2 regions of the Streptomyces broussonetiae genome follow, and region 2 is predicted to be linked to the other one. Evidence: riboswitches for the same ligand, from Rfam matches in the RefSeq annotation. Region 2 holds a riboswitch; the other holds the start of a gene.
What was found. A riboswitch is a leader RNA that binds a small molecule or an ion and turns the genes downstream of it on or off. The one in region 2 is predicted to bind S-adenosylmethionine.
Positions count from the first base shown of each region.

Region 1 (5,040 bases), 4.0 Mb from region 2:
CTGAATGTATCTGTCCAACTGCCGTCTGCAACAGGTCAATCGGACGAGAAATCTGGACGAGCCCGGTCCGGAATCTACCTAAACTTCGGCTGAATTCAGGGCAAGTCGGGCCGCGCAAAGCGGAACAAAAGCCACAGAAAGCCCGCACACTTTGGCTGCTTCTTATCGGGCCCGCGGTGGGGAATCCGGGGCCCGTGACCTTCGAGATCGGAACGCGTTCCCCAACTCTACCGCGCTCAATCACGCTGAATGGCCCCCTCCGTTTCTCTCACGGAAGGGGCCATTCGATGAACAGTCGGTAACTGCGGTTACCGAGGGTATATATCAGCCGCCGGCGACCGCCGGAATGATGGAGACACCGGCGCCGTCGGGGGTCACCGTCTCAAGGCCCTGCTCGAAGCGGACGTCGTCGTCGTTGACGTAGACATTCACGAACCGGCGCAGCTTGCCCTGGTCGTCCAGGACACGGGCGGAGATCCCGGTGTGGTTCTTCTCCAGGTCCTCGATGACCTCGGCGAGGGTCGCCCCCTCGGCGGCGACCTCGGCCCGGCCGCCGGTGTAGGTGCGCAGGATGGTGGGGATGCGAACGGTCACGCTCATGCGAGGCCAGCCTCTCGGAAGGAGTCCAGGGTCGGGCGGATGGTGGCGCTCAGGCCGGTGCCGGCCACCGCGTCGAGGGTCTTGAGCCCGTCGCCGGTGTTGAGGACCACCGTGGTCTTCGCCGGGTCCAGGAGGCCTTCCTTGAGCAGCTTGCGGGTGACGCCGACCGTCACACCGCCCGCCGTCTCCGCGAAGACGCCCTCCGTGCGGGCCAGCAGCTTGATCGCGTCGACGACTTCCTCGTCGGTCACGTCCTCCACCGCACCGCCGGTACGGCGCGCGATGTCCAGGACGTACGGCCCGTCGGCCGGGTTGCCGATGGCGAGGGACTTGGCGATGGTGTTCGGCTTCTGCGGGCGGACCACGTCGTGACCGGCCTTGAAGGCGGTGGACACCGGCGAGCAGCCCGCGGCCTGCGCGCCGAAGATCTTGTACGGCCTGTCCTCGACCAGGCCCAGCTCGATCAGCTCCTTCAGACCCTTGTCGATCTTCGTGAGCTGGGAGCCGGAGGCGATCGGGATCACCAGCTGGTCCGGCAGCCGCCAGCCGAGCTGCTCGCAGATCTCGTACGCCAGGGTCTTGGAGCCCTCCGCGTAGTACGGGCGCAGGTTGACGTTGACGAAGCCCCAGCCCTCGCCGGCCGGGTCGCCGATCAGCTCGGAACAGAAGCGGTTGACGTCGTCGTAGTTCCCCTCGATGCCGACCAGCTCGCCGCCGTAGACCGCGGCCATGACGACCTTGCCCTCCTCCAGGTCGTGCGGGATGAACACGCAGGACCGGAAGCCGGCGCGGGCGGCGGCGGCACCGACGGCACCCGCCAGGTTGCCCGTGGAGGAGCAGGACAGGGTGGTGAAGCCGAAGGCGCGGGCGGCCTCCAGGGCCTGGGCGACGACGCGGTCCTTGAAGGAGTGCGTCGGGTTGCCGGAGTCGTCCTTCACGAACAGCTCGCCGGTGACGCCCAGTTCGCGGGCGAGGTTGTCGGCCTTGACGAGGTTGGTCCAGCCCGGGTTCAGGTTCGGCTTGTCGGCCACGTCCGCCGGGACGGGCAGCAGGGGCGCGTACCGCCAGATGCTGGCCGGACCGGACTCGATCCGCCGGCGCAGTTCCTCGGTGTCGTAGCCGGAGAAGTCGTAGGCGGCCTCCAGCGGACCGAAACACTCCTCGCACGCGAAGACCGGGCCGAGCGGGACGCGGTGACCGCACTCGCGACAGCTCAGCGCCACGGCGGGACCGAGGTCGACGGTGGAGGTGCTGGAACTTGCAACTGTCTGCACAGCCATGGAGGCGAGGCCCTTTCTCCTCATCTTCCTCACGACGCATCTCGCCGTGAGACGGATTTGGCACCTTCCCTAGCCGGGAGCCTCGCTTGTGAAAAACGAGACCGGCTGGAGGGTTGCCGGGGCTTCATCGGGCCGTGTCCCTCTGCCCCTCTGGATGAGCTGTATGCGGTTGTGGAACGCGCGCGCCCCTCGACATGCGATGGTCATCGGCGTTGCTCAAGACTGTAACCGAAGCCCAGGACAGTTGAGATAGTCGTCCGAACCGCGAGATTGATCACCGCATGACCCCACGTGATCACGAACAGTGAGGAGCCACAGACCGTGCTGGAAGAAGTCGAGCGCTGGCTGGCCACCCGTTCCTGGTCCGTGGCCGACCGCCCGCTGCACCGGATCCTGGCCGCCAAGCAGCGCACGGGCCAGACGATCAGCGTCGTGCTGCCCGCGCTCAACGAGGAGCAGACCGTCGGCGACATCGTCACGGCCATCCGCCGCGACCTCGTGGAGGAGGTCCGTCTCGTCGACGAGATCGTCGTCGTCGACTCCGGCTCCACCGACCGCACCTCCCAGGTCGCCGCCGCCGCGGGCGCGCGGGTCGTTCACCGCGACGAGATCCTGCCCCGCATCGCGGCCGTCCCCGGCAAGGGTGAAGTCCTGTGGCGCTCGCTTCTCGTCACCTCCGGGGACATCATCTGTTTCATCGACGCGGACCTCAGGGAGTTCTCCTCCGACTTCGTCTCGGGAATCGTCGGCCCGCTGCTCACCGACCCCGAGGTGGCCCTGGTCAAGGCCATGTACGACCGCCCTCTCGGCTCGGCCGCCGGGCAGGGCGGACGGGTCACCGAGCTGATGGCCCGCCCGCTGCTGAACATGCACTGGCCGCAGCTGGCCGGGTTCGTGCAGCCGCTCGGCGGCGAGTACGCGGCCCGCCGCGGCCTGCTGGAACAACTGCCCTTCCCGGTCGGCTACGGCGTGGAACTGGGCATGCTGGTCGACGCCCTGCACCTGGTGGGCCTCGACGCGCTGGCCCAGGTGGACGTCGGCGTGCGCAGGCACCGGCACCAGGACGGCCAGGCGCTCGGCCGGATGGCCGCGGCCATCTACCGCACCGCCCAGCTCCGGCTGGCCCGGGGCCACCTGGTGCGCCCCTCGCTGACCCAGTTCGAGCGGGGCGAGGACGGCTTCGAGCCGCGCACCTACTCGGTGGACACCGAGGAGCGGCCGCCGATGGTGGAGATCGCGGAGTACGCCGAGCGCAAGGTGGCCTGAGGAGGATGGCCTGAGTTCGTATACGGCGGCGGTGTCGGGCGTGGGCACACGTTTGAGGGTTTCCGGGCCGGGCTAGGTTGAGGACCATGGCTTCCACGCACGGTGCCGAGGTGCTGGTCGCGTCCAACCGCGGCCCGGTTTCGTACACGGCGGACGAGAAGGGCTCGCTGCGCGCCAAGCGGGGCGGCGGCGGGCTGGTCTCGGGGCTGTCGGCCATCGGGTCGGACGCGGACTCGGTGTGGGTGTGCGCGGCGCTGGGCGACGGCGACCGGGAGGCCGTCCGGCGGGCGCAGGGCGGGCTGCTGCCGGCCGAGGACACCGGCGGGCAGCGGGTGCGGATGCTGGACATCGCCCCGGACGTCTTCGCCGACGCGTACAACGGGATCGCCAACTCGGTGCTGTGGTTCGTCCACCACATGCTGTACCAGACCCCGCTGGAGCCGGTCTTCGACGCGCGGTTCCGGCGGCAGTGGGCGTCGTACCAGGCCTACAACCGGGCGTTCGCGGAGGCGCTGGCCGAGGAGGCGGCCGTGGGGGCCGCGGTGGTCGTGCAGGACTACCACCTCGCGCTCGCGCCCCGGATGCTCCGGCACCTCAGGCCCGACCTGCGCATCGGCCACTTCTCGCACACCCCGTGGGCCCCGCCGGACTACTTCCGGCTGCTGCCCGACGACATCGCGGCCGAGTTGCTGCAGGGCATCCTGGGCGCGGACCGGGCGGCCTTCCTGACGGGGCGCTGGGCGGACGCGTTCACGGCGTGCTGCGAGGCGGTCCTCGGACCCGGGATCACCACGGGTACGGCGATCGGCGTGCACGGGCTCGGCGCGGACGCGGACTTCCTGCGCACACGGGCGCACGAGCCGGACGTGGACGAGCGGATGACGGCGCTGCGCCGCGAGATCGGCGAGAACCGCAGGACGATCGTCCGGGTGGACCGCACCGAGCTGTCCAAGAACATCGTGCGCGGACTGCTGGCGTACCGGCAGCTGCTGGACGACCACCCCGAGTGGCGCGAGCGCGTGGTGCACCTCGCGTTCGCCTACCCCTCCCGGCAGGATCTCGCCGTGTACCGGGAGTACACCGCCGAGGTGCAGCGGGTCGCGGAGGAGATCAACGCGCAGTACGGGACGGCTGGTTGGCGCCCGGTGGTGCTGCACGTCAAGGACGACTTCGCGCGCTCGCTCGCCGCGTACCGGCTCGCCGACGTCGCCCTGGTCAATCCGATCCGGGACGGTATGAACCTGGTCGCCAAGGAGGTGCCGGTCGTCTCCGACGAGGGGTGCGTGCTGGTGCTGTCGCGGGAGGCCGGGGCGTACGAGGAGCTGGGCGAGGACGCGATCGGGGTGAACCCGTACGACATCGGGGGTATGGCCCAGGCGCTGCACGCGGCGCTGGGCATGCCGGCGGGCGAGCGGGCGGAGCGGTCCAAGCGGCTGGCCGCGGCGGCCACGGCGCTGCCGCCCGCGAAGTGGTTCCTGGATCAGCTGGCCGCGCTGGAGCGGTGATCGATCTCGGCCGCCAGCGACCGCAGCAGCGCGACGACGCCGGCCGGGCCGTCGACCACCACGTCCGCCCGTTCGGCCAGTTCCGTGACCTCCGTGCTGCCGCTGCAGACCAGCAGGCCGGGGACGCCGTCCGAGCGGAGCTGCTCGACGGCTGCGAAGGCGGGCAGATCGCCCAGGTCGTCGCCGGCGTAGAGGACCGACTCGGCGCCGGTCTTGCGGACGAACTCGCCGAGCGCCGCGCCCTTGTCCACACCCGGCGGGCGCAGTTCCAGGACCATGCGGCCGGGTTCGACGATCAGGCCGTGGCGGGCGGCGAGATCGGCGAGCGGGGCGCGCAGGGCCTCGAACGCGGCCTCGGGGTCGGCGGCGCGGCGGGTGTGGACCGCGAC
Region 1 is NZ_CP047020.1:4,535,043-4,540,082, forward strand. Features, by position in the region: gene GQF42_RS20935 (MoaD/ThiS family protein) at 325-600, opposite strand; gene thrC (threonine synthase) at 597-1,880, opposite strand; SAM riboswitch class I at 1,898-2,041, opposite strand; gene GQF42_RS20945 (glucosyl-3-phosphoglycerate synthase) at 2,202-3,146, shown strand; gene GQF42_RS20950 (alpha,alpha-trehalose-phosphate synthase (UDP-forming)) at 3,233-4,651, shown strand; gene otsB (trehalose-phosphatase) at 4,627-5,040, opposite strand, start outside.
Region 1: it holds a riboswitch for S-adenosylmethionine, as region 2 does, so the genes downstream of both, thrC (threonine synthase) here and GQF42_RS47180 (putative leader peptide) in region 2, are expected to answer to the same signal.

Region 2 (5,040 bases):
CCGCCTGCGCGGCGTCGGCCGACCCGACGACGACCTGCGGATCCTGCCCGGCACCGAGATCATCATCGGCGCCACCGAGGAGGAGGCCCAGGAGAAGAAGCGCTGGATCCGGCTCCAGCAGGTCACACCCGCCACGGCGCTGGGGATCGCCGGACTGCTGTGGGGCATCGACCTGTCCGACCGCGACGCCGACGGCCCGCTGCCCAAGGAAGATCCGGTCGTCACCGAGAACGACGGCTCCTTCGGCGCCCGACGCATCACCGACCCGCGCACGGTGATGGCCGAATGGCGGGCGAAGGCGGAGGCGCACGGCTGGTCGCTGCGCGAGACCGTCATCGCGCTCGGCCCGCAGCGCGGGCACGTCGGCACCCCGTCCGGCCTGGCCGACAAGTTCGCCCACTTCGTGCGGCACGGCGCGATCGACGGCTTCAACATCACGCCCTACCTCATCCCCGACGGCCTCGACGACATCGTCGACCTGCTCGTCCCGGAACTGCAGGAACGCGGGATCTACCGCACCGAGTACACCGGCACCACCCTGCGCGAGCACCTCGGCCTGCGCGCACCCCTCATCCACAGGTCCGCACCGGACCGACGACAGGCGGGCTGAGCCCCCGAGCCGGCCCTTGTACACATGACTGACAAGAAGCTGTCACACGCCGACCGGAATGCGGGTTCGGCCGACGCCCGTTCTGACTGACATGACTGTTGGAGTAGCGCTCAACGCGTCCGACGCGCCGAACCAGGTCGACGCCACCGTCCAACTGGCCAAGGAAGCCGCGGAGTTCGGTGTCACGTCGGCCTGGTTCGGGCAGACCTTCGGCGCGGACTCACCCCAGCTCGCGGGGATCGTCGGGCGCGAGGTGCCCGGACTGCAGGTCGGCACCTCCGCTATCCCCGTCTTCGGCCGGCACCCGCTGCTCGTCTCCAGCCAGGCCCAGACCGCCCAGGCCGCGACCCACGGCCGCTACCACCTCGGTCTGGCTCTGGGCACGAAACTGCTGACGGAGACGGGCTTCGGCCTGCCTTTCGAACGGCCCATCGCCCGGCTGCGCGAATTCCTCACCGCCCTGCGGCAGTTGACCAAGACCGGTACGGCCGACTTTCACGGCGAGCTGCTCACCGCCACCACACCGATCCCGGCGCGGGTACCAGGTGCCGAGAACGGCGTCCCCCTACTCGTCGCCGCGATGGGGCCGCAGGCTCTGCGGGCCAGCGGCGAGCTTGCCGACGGCATCCTGCCCTATCTGGCAGGACCGCGCGCCCTGGCCGACCACATCGTGCCCGCCCTGAACGCCGCGGCCGAGGCCGCAGGCCGCCCCGCGCCCAGGATCGTGGCCCTGGTGCCCGGCGTGGTCACGGACGATGTCGATGCGGTGCGGGCCAAGGCCGCCGAGAACCTCGCCTTCTACGAACAGATCCCGTCCTACGCGCGAGTCATCGAACTCTCCGGCGGCCGGCGGGCCGCCGACCTGGCCGTGATCGGCGACGAGAAGACGGTCGAGGCCGAGGTACGCCGTTACCGCGACGCCGGCGCCACCGAGGTCGTGTTCTCGGGCACCGAGATCGCGGGAGAAGGCGATCGCCGACGCACCTGGCGACTCCTCGGCGAACTGGCCGGCTGAGTACACCCGTCCGCTCGACAACCCCCTGTATCCCCTGCCCGAAGGCCCCCCCCCCCGGCACAAAGGAGATTCCCCATGACCACCGAGGCCGCCACCACGGACCTCCACGCCTTCACCGAGACCTGGCTGGAGTGGTACCGAGCCCAGGAGGCCCGGCTCGCCGCCCCGCACGGGTTCCTGGCGATCACCGGCCTGCACTGGCTCGACGACCGACCCCAGCGCTTCCCGGACGCGCCCGGCGCGTGGCGCACCGGCCCCGAAGGCGTCGTCGTAGACCTCGACGACGCCGAGGAATTGGTCGTCGACGGGGCGCCGGTGCGCGGCGAGCACCGCTTCGGCGTGCTTCCCGAGCGCGGCGGCGTCGACGCCCTCTGGGGAGACGCCGTCATCGAGGTCGCCAGGCGCGGCGGCCAGGACATCGTGCGCCCCCGGCACCCGGACGCGCCGCTGCGCACGGCTTTCACCGGAACGCCCGCCTACGCCCCCGACCCGCGCTGGGCCGTGACGGGCCGCTACATCCCCTTCGACACTCCGCGGCCGACCACCGTGGGCGCCGCGGTCGAGGGCCTTGAGCATGTCTACGACGCCCCGGGCAGAGTCGAGTTCGAACTCGACGGGCGCCCGCTGTCGCTGACCGCGTTCCCCGGCCACGGTGCGGGACGGCTGATGGTGCTGTTCACCGACGAGACCTCCGGGGTCACCACCTACGCCGCCAACCGGGCCCTGGCCCTCGATCCGCCCGCCGCCGACGGTACGGTCGCCCTGGACTTCAACCGTGCCACCAACCTGCCGTGCGCCTACACGGACCTGGCCACCTGCCCGCTGCCCCCAGTCGAGAACCGGCTGCCGGTGGCGATCGAAGCCGGTCAGAAGATCCCCCGCGAGCGCGGCGGCTCCTGAGCTGGACGCACTCTCGCCCCGACTCCCCATACAAGGCGTCCTTTTGCGCCATTGACGTACGACAAGACCGCTCCGTACGATCACGAACGGCATTGAGTGTCAGCGTCAAGCCCTGGCTCGCTGACCGGCAACCCTCCCACGCGGTGGGGTGCTCCAGGTGAAAGCCCGGCGGGATCACCGATGATGTCCGCAAGCGCGTGGCCCCGTGACCGGGGCCGGATATGTGGAGGACCGATATGCGGCACGGTGGTGACCTCAGCGCCCGCTTCACCGGCGCCACCGTGTTCTCCCGGCTCTCGCGCCGGCGTCACATCGACCTCAAGCGCTCGACCAGCTGTCTCTGTCAGGCCTGACGGGCCTTCCCGCCGCTGGTCGCAGTACGGCATCTGTCGTCGCACCCGCCTGCGCCTGATCTCCGTCTGTCTTTGATCCCCCCTTTTCGCTCTGCTCCCCGTCTGCACAGCGCTCCCTCGGCACCGGCGTCGCGCCGGCCGGGGCCGCACGCCCACGCACGGCCGTGCCCTGCACCACACCCGTGCCTGGTGACACGAGTAGGAGAAGCCCTCCGTGACTGCACTTTCCGATGTCAGAACCTCCCGGTGGGCGGCACTGACCGCCCTTGTGACCACCAGTGTTCTGCTGACCGCCTGCGGCTCCGGCGGCGGCGGTTCCGGCAGCGGCGCCGGGCAGCCCAAGTCCGGCGGCACCCTGACCTTCGCGGTGGGTTCGGACGCCGGCTGCGTGGATCCGCAGCAGGTCGCCAGCAACGAGACCATCTACTCGGTGCGCCAGATCGTGGACTCCCTGACGGACCAGGACCCGAAGACCGGCAAGATCGTGCCGTGGCTGGCGAAGAGCTGGAAGGTCAGTTCCGACGCCACGACGTTCACGTTCCATCTGAGGTCGGGTGTCACCTTCAGCGACGGCTCGAAGCTGACCGCGCAGGTCGTCAAGGACAACTTCGACGCGGTGCCTAAGCTCGGCGCCCTGGGGACGCTCGCCGAGGGCTACCTGAGCGGCGTCAAGAGCACCACGGCGGTCGACCCGCTCACCGTCAAGGTGACCTTCAGCCAGCCCAACGCCCAGTTTCTGCAGGCGACTTCGACCCACTCGCTGGGGATCGAGTCGTCGGCGAGCGTGAAGGAGACCCCGCAGCAGAAGTGCAGCGACGGGGTGATCGGATCCGGGCCCTTCGTGCTGAAGCAGTACGTGCAGAACCAGTCGATCACCCTGACCAAGCGCACGGGATACACGTGGGGTTCCTCGCGGTGGAGCAAGAAGGGCGAGGCGTACCTGGACAAGCTGGTGTTCAAGGTTGTCCAGGAGGCGGGCGTACGGGCCGGAAGTCTCCAGTCCGGCCAGGTCGACGCGATCAGCAGCGTCGGCAAGGCCAACGAGGCGGCGCTCAAGGGCGGTCAGGTCACCCTGCAGCGACGGGCCAACCCCGGCGTCGTGTTCGGCCTCGGCCTCAACAACTCACGGCCGGCCCTGAAGGACGCGCGAGTGCGCCAGGCGATCCTGTACGCCGTCGACCGGCAGCAGATCGCGGACACCGTGTTCCCGACCGGCACCCAGCCGGCGACCAGCGTCCTCGCCCACACCACACCCGACCACACCAGCCTCGCCTCCGACCTGGCGTCCGACGCGGCCAAAGCCAAGTCCCTGCTGGACGCGGCCGGCTGGAAGACCGGCAGCGACGGCATCCGCACCAAGGACGGCAAGAAGCTGAGCCTGACCGTCAAGTGGTTCCCCAACGCCTCCACCAACCAGCCCGCGCTGGAGCTGATCCAGCAGCAGCTCAAGGCCGTCGGTGTCGACGTGGCCCTCAAGCAGCTCCAGGTCACGCAGTTCGCCCCAACCCTCCAGTCGGGTGACTTCGACGCGGCGTGGGGGAACGTGACCCGCGCCGACCCGGACATCCTGCGCAGCTCCTTCTCCACCAAGCTGGCCAACTTCTACCACCTGCCTGCGAGTTCCCTCGACACGGCGCTCTCCGAACAGGCCGCGACCGTCGACCCGGCCAAGCGCAGGCAACTGGTCACCCAGGCACAGCAGTCGCTCGTGCAGAACGCCTACTACGTGCCGGTGGTGGAACTCCAGACCCAGCTCGGGGTGTCGAAGAAGGTGCACGACCTGAACTTCGACGCCTCCAGCCGGATCCAGCTGCACGACACCTGGATCGGGTAGCGCATGCGCCGCTATGTGATCAAACGGCTCGGCCAGGCGGCCGGGGTGCTGTGGGCGGCCTACACGGTCTCGTTCCTGGTGCTGGACTACCTGCCGGGCGATCCGGTCACGGCAATGGCCAGTGCCGGAATGGACTCGGGGCAGGTCGACCCGCAGCAGATCGCCGCCCTGCGGCACGAGTACGGCTTCGACAAGCCGGTGCTGGTGCAATACGCCGAGTACCTCGGCCGGGCGGTGCGCGGGGACTTCGGCGACTCGGTGTCCACCGGCCGCCCAGTCACCTCGACACTGGCCGACGCGCTGCCGCAGACCCTCCAGCTGACCGGGG
Region 2 is NZ_CP047020.1:494,201-499,240, forward strand. Features, by position in the region: gene GQF42_RS02510 (NtaA/DmoA family FMN-dependent monooxygenase) at 1-610, shown strand, start outside; gene GQF42_RS02515 (LLM class F420-dependent oxidoreductase) at 702-1,625, shown strand; gene GQF42_RS02520 (DUF1684 domain-containing protein) at 1,701-2,525, shown strand; SAM riboswitch class IV at 2,614-2,727, shown strand; gene GQF42_RS47180 (putative leader peptide) at 2,762-2,878, shown strand; gene GQF42_RS02525 (ABC transporter substrate-binding protein) at 3,093-4,712, shown strand; gene GQF42_RS02530 (ABC transporter permease) at 4,716-5,040, shown strand, end outside.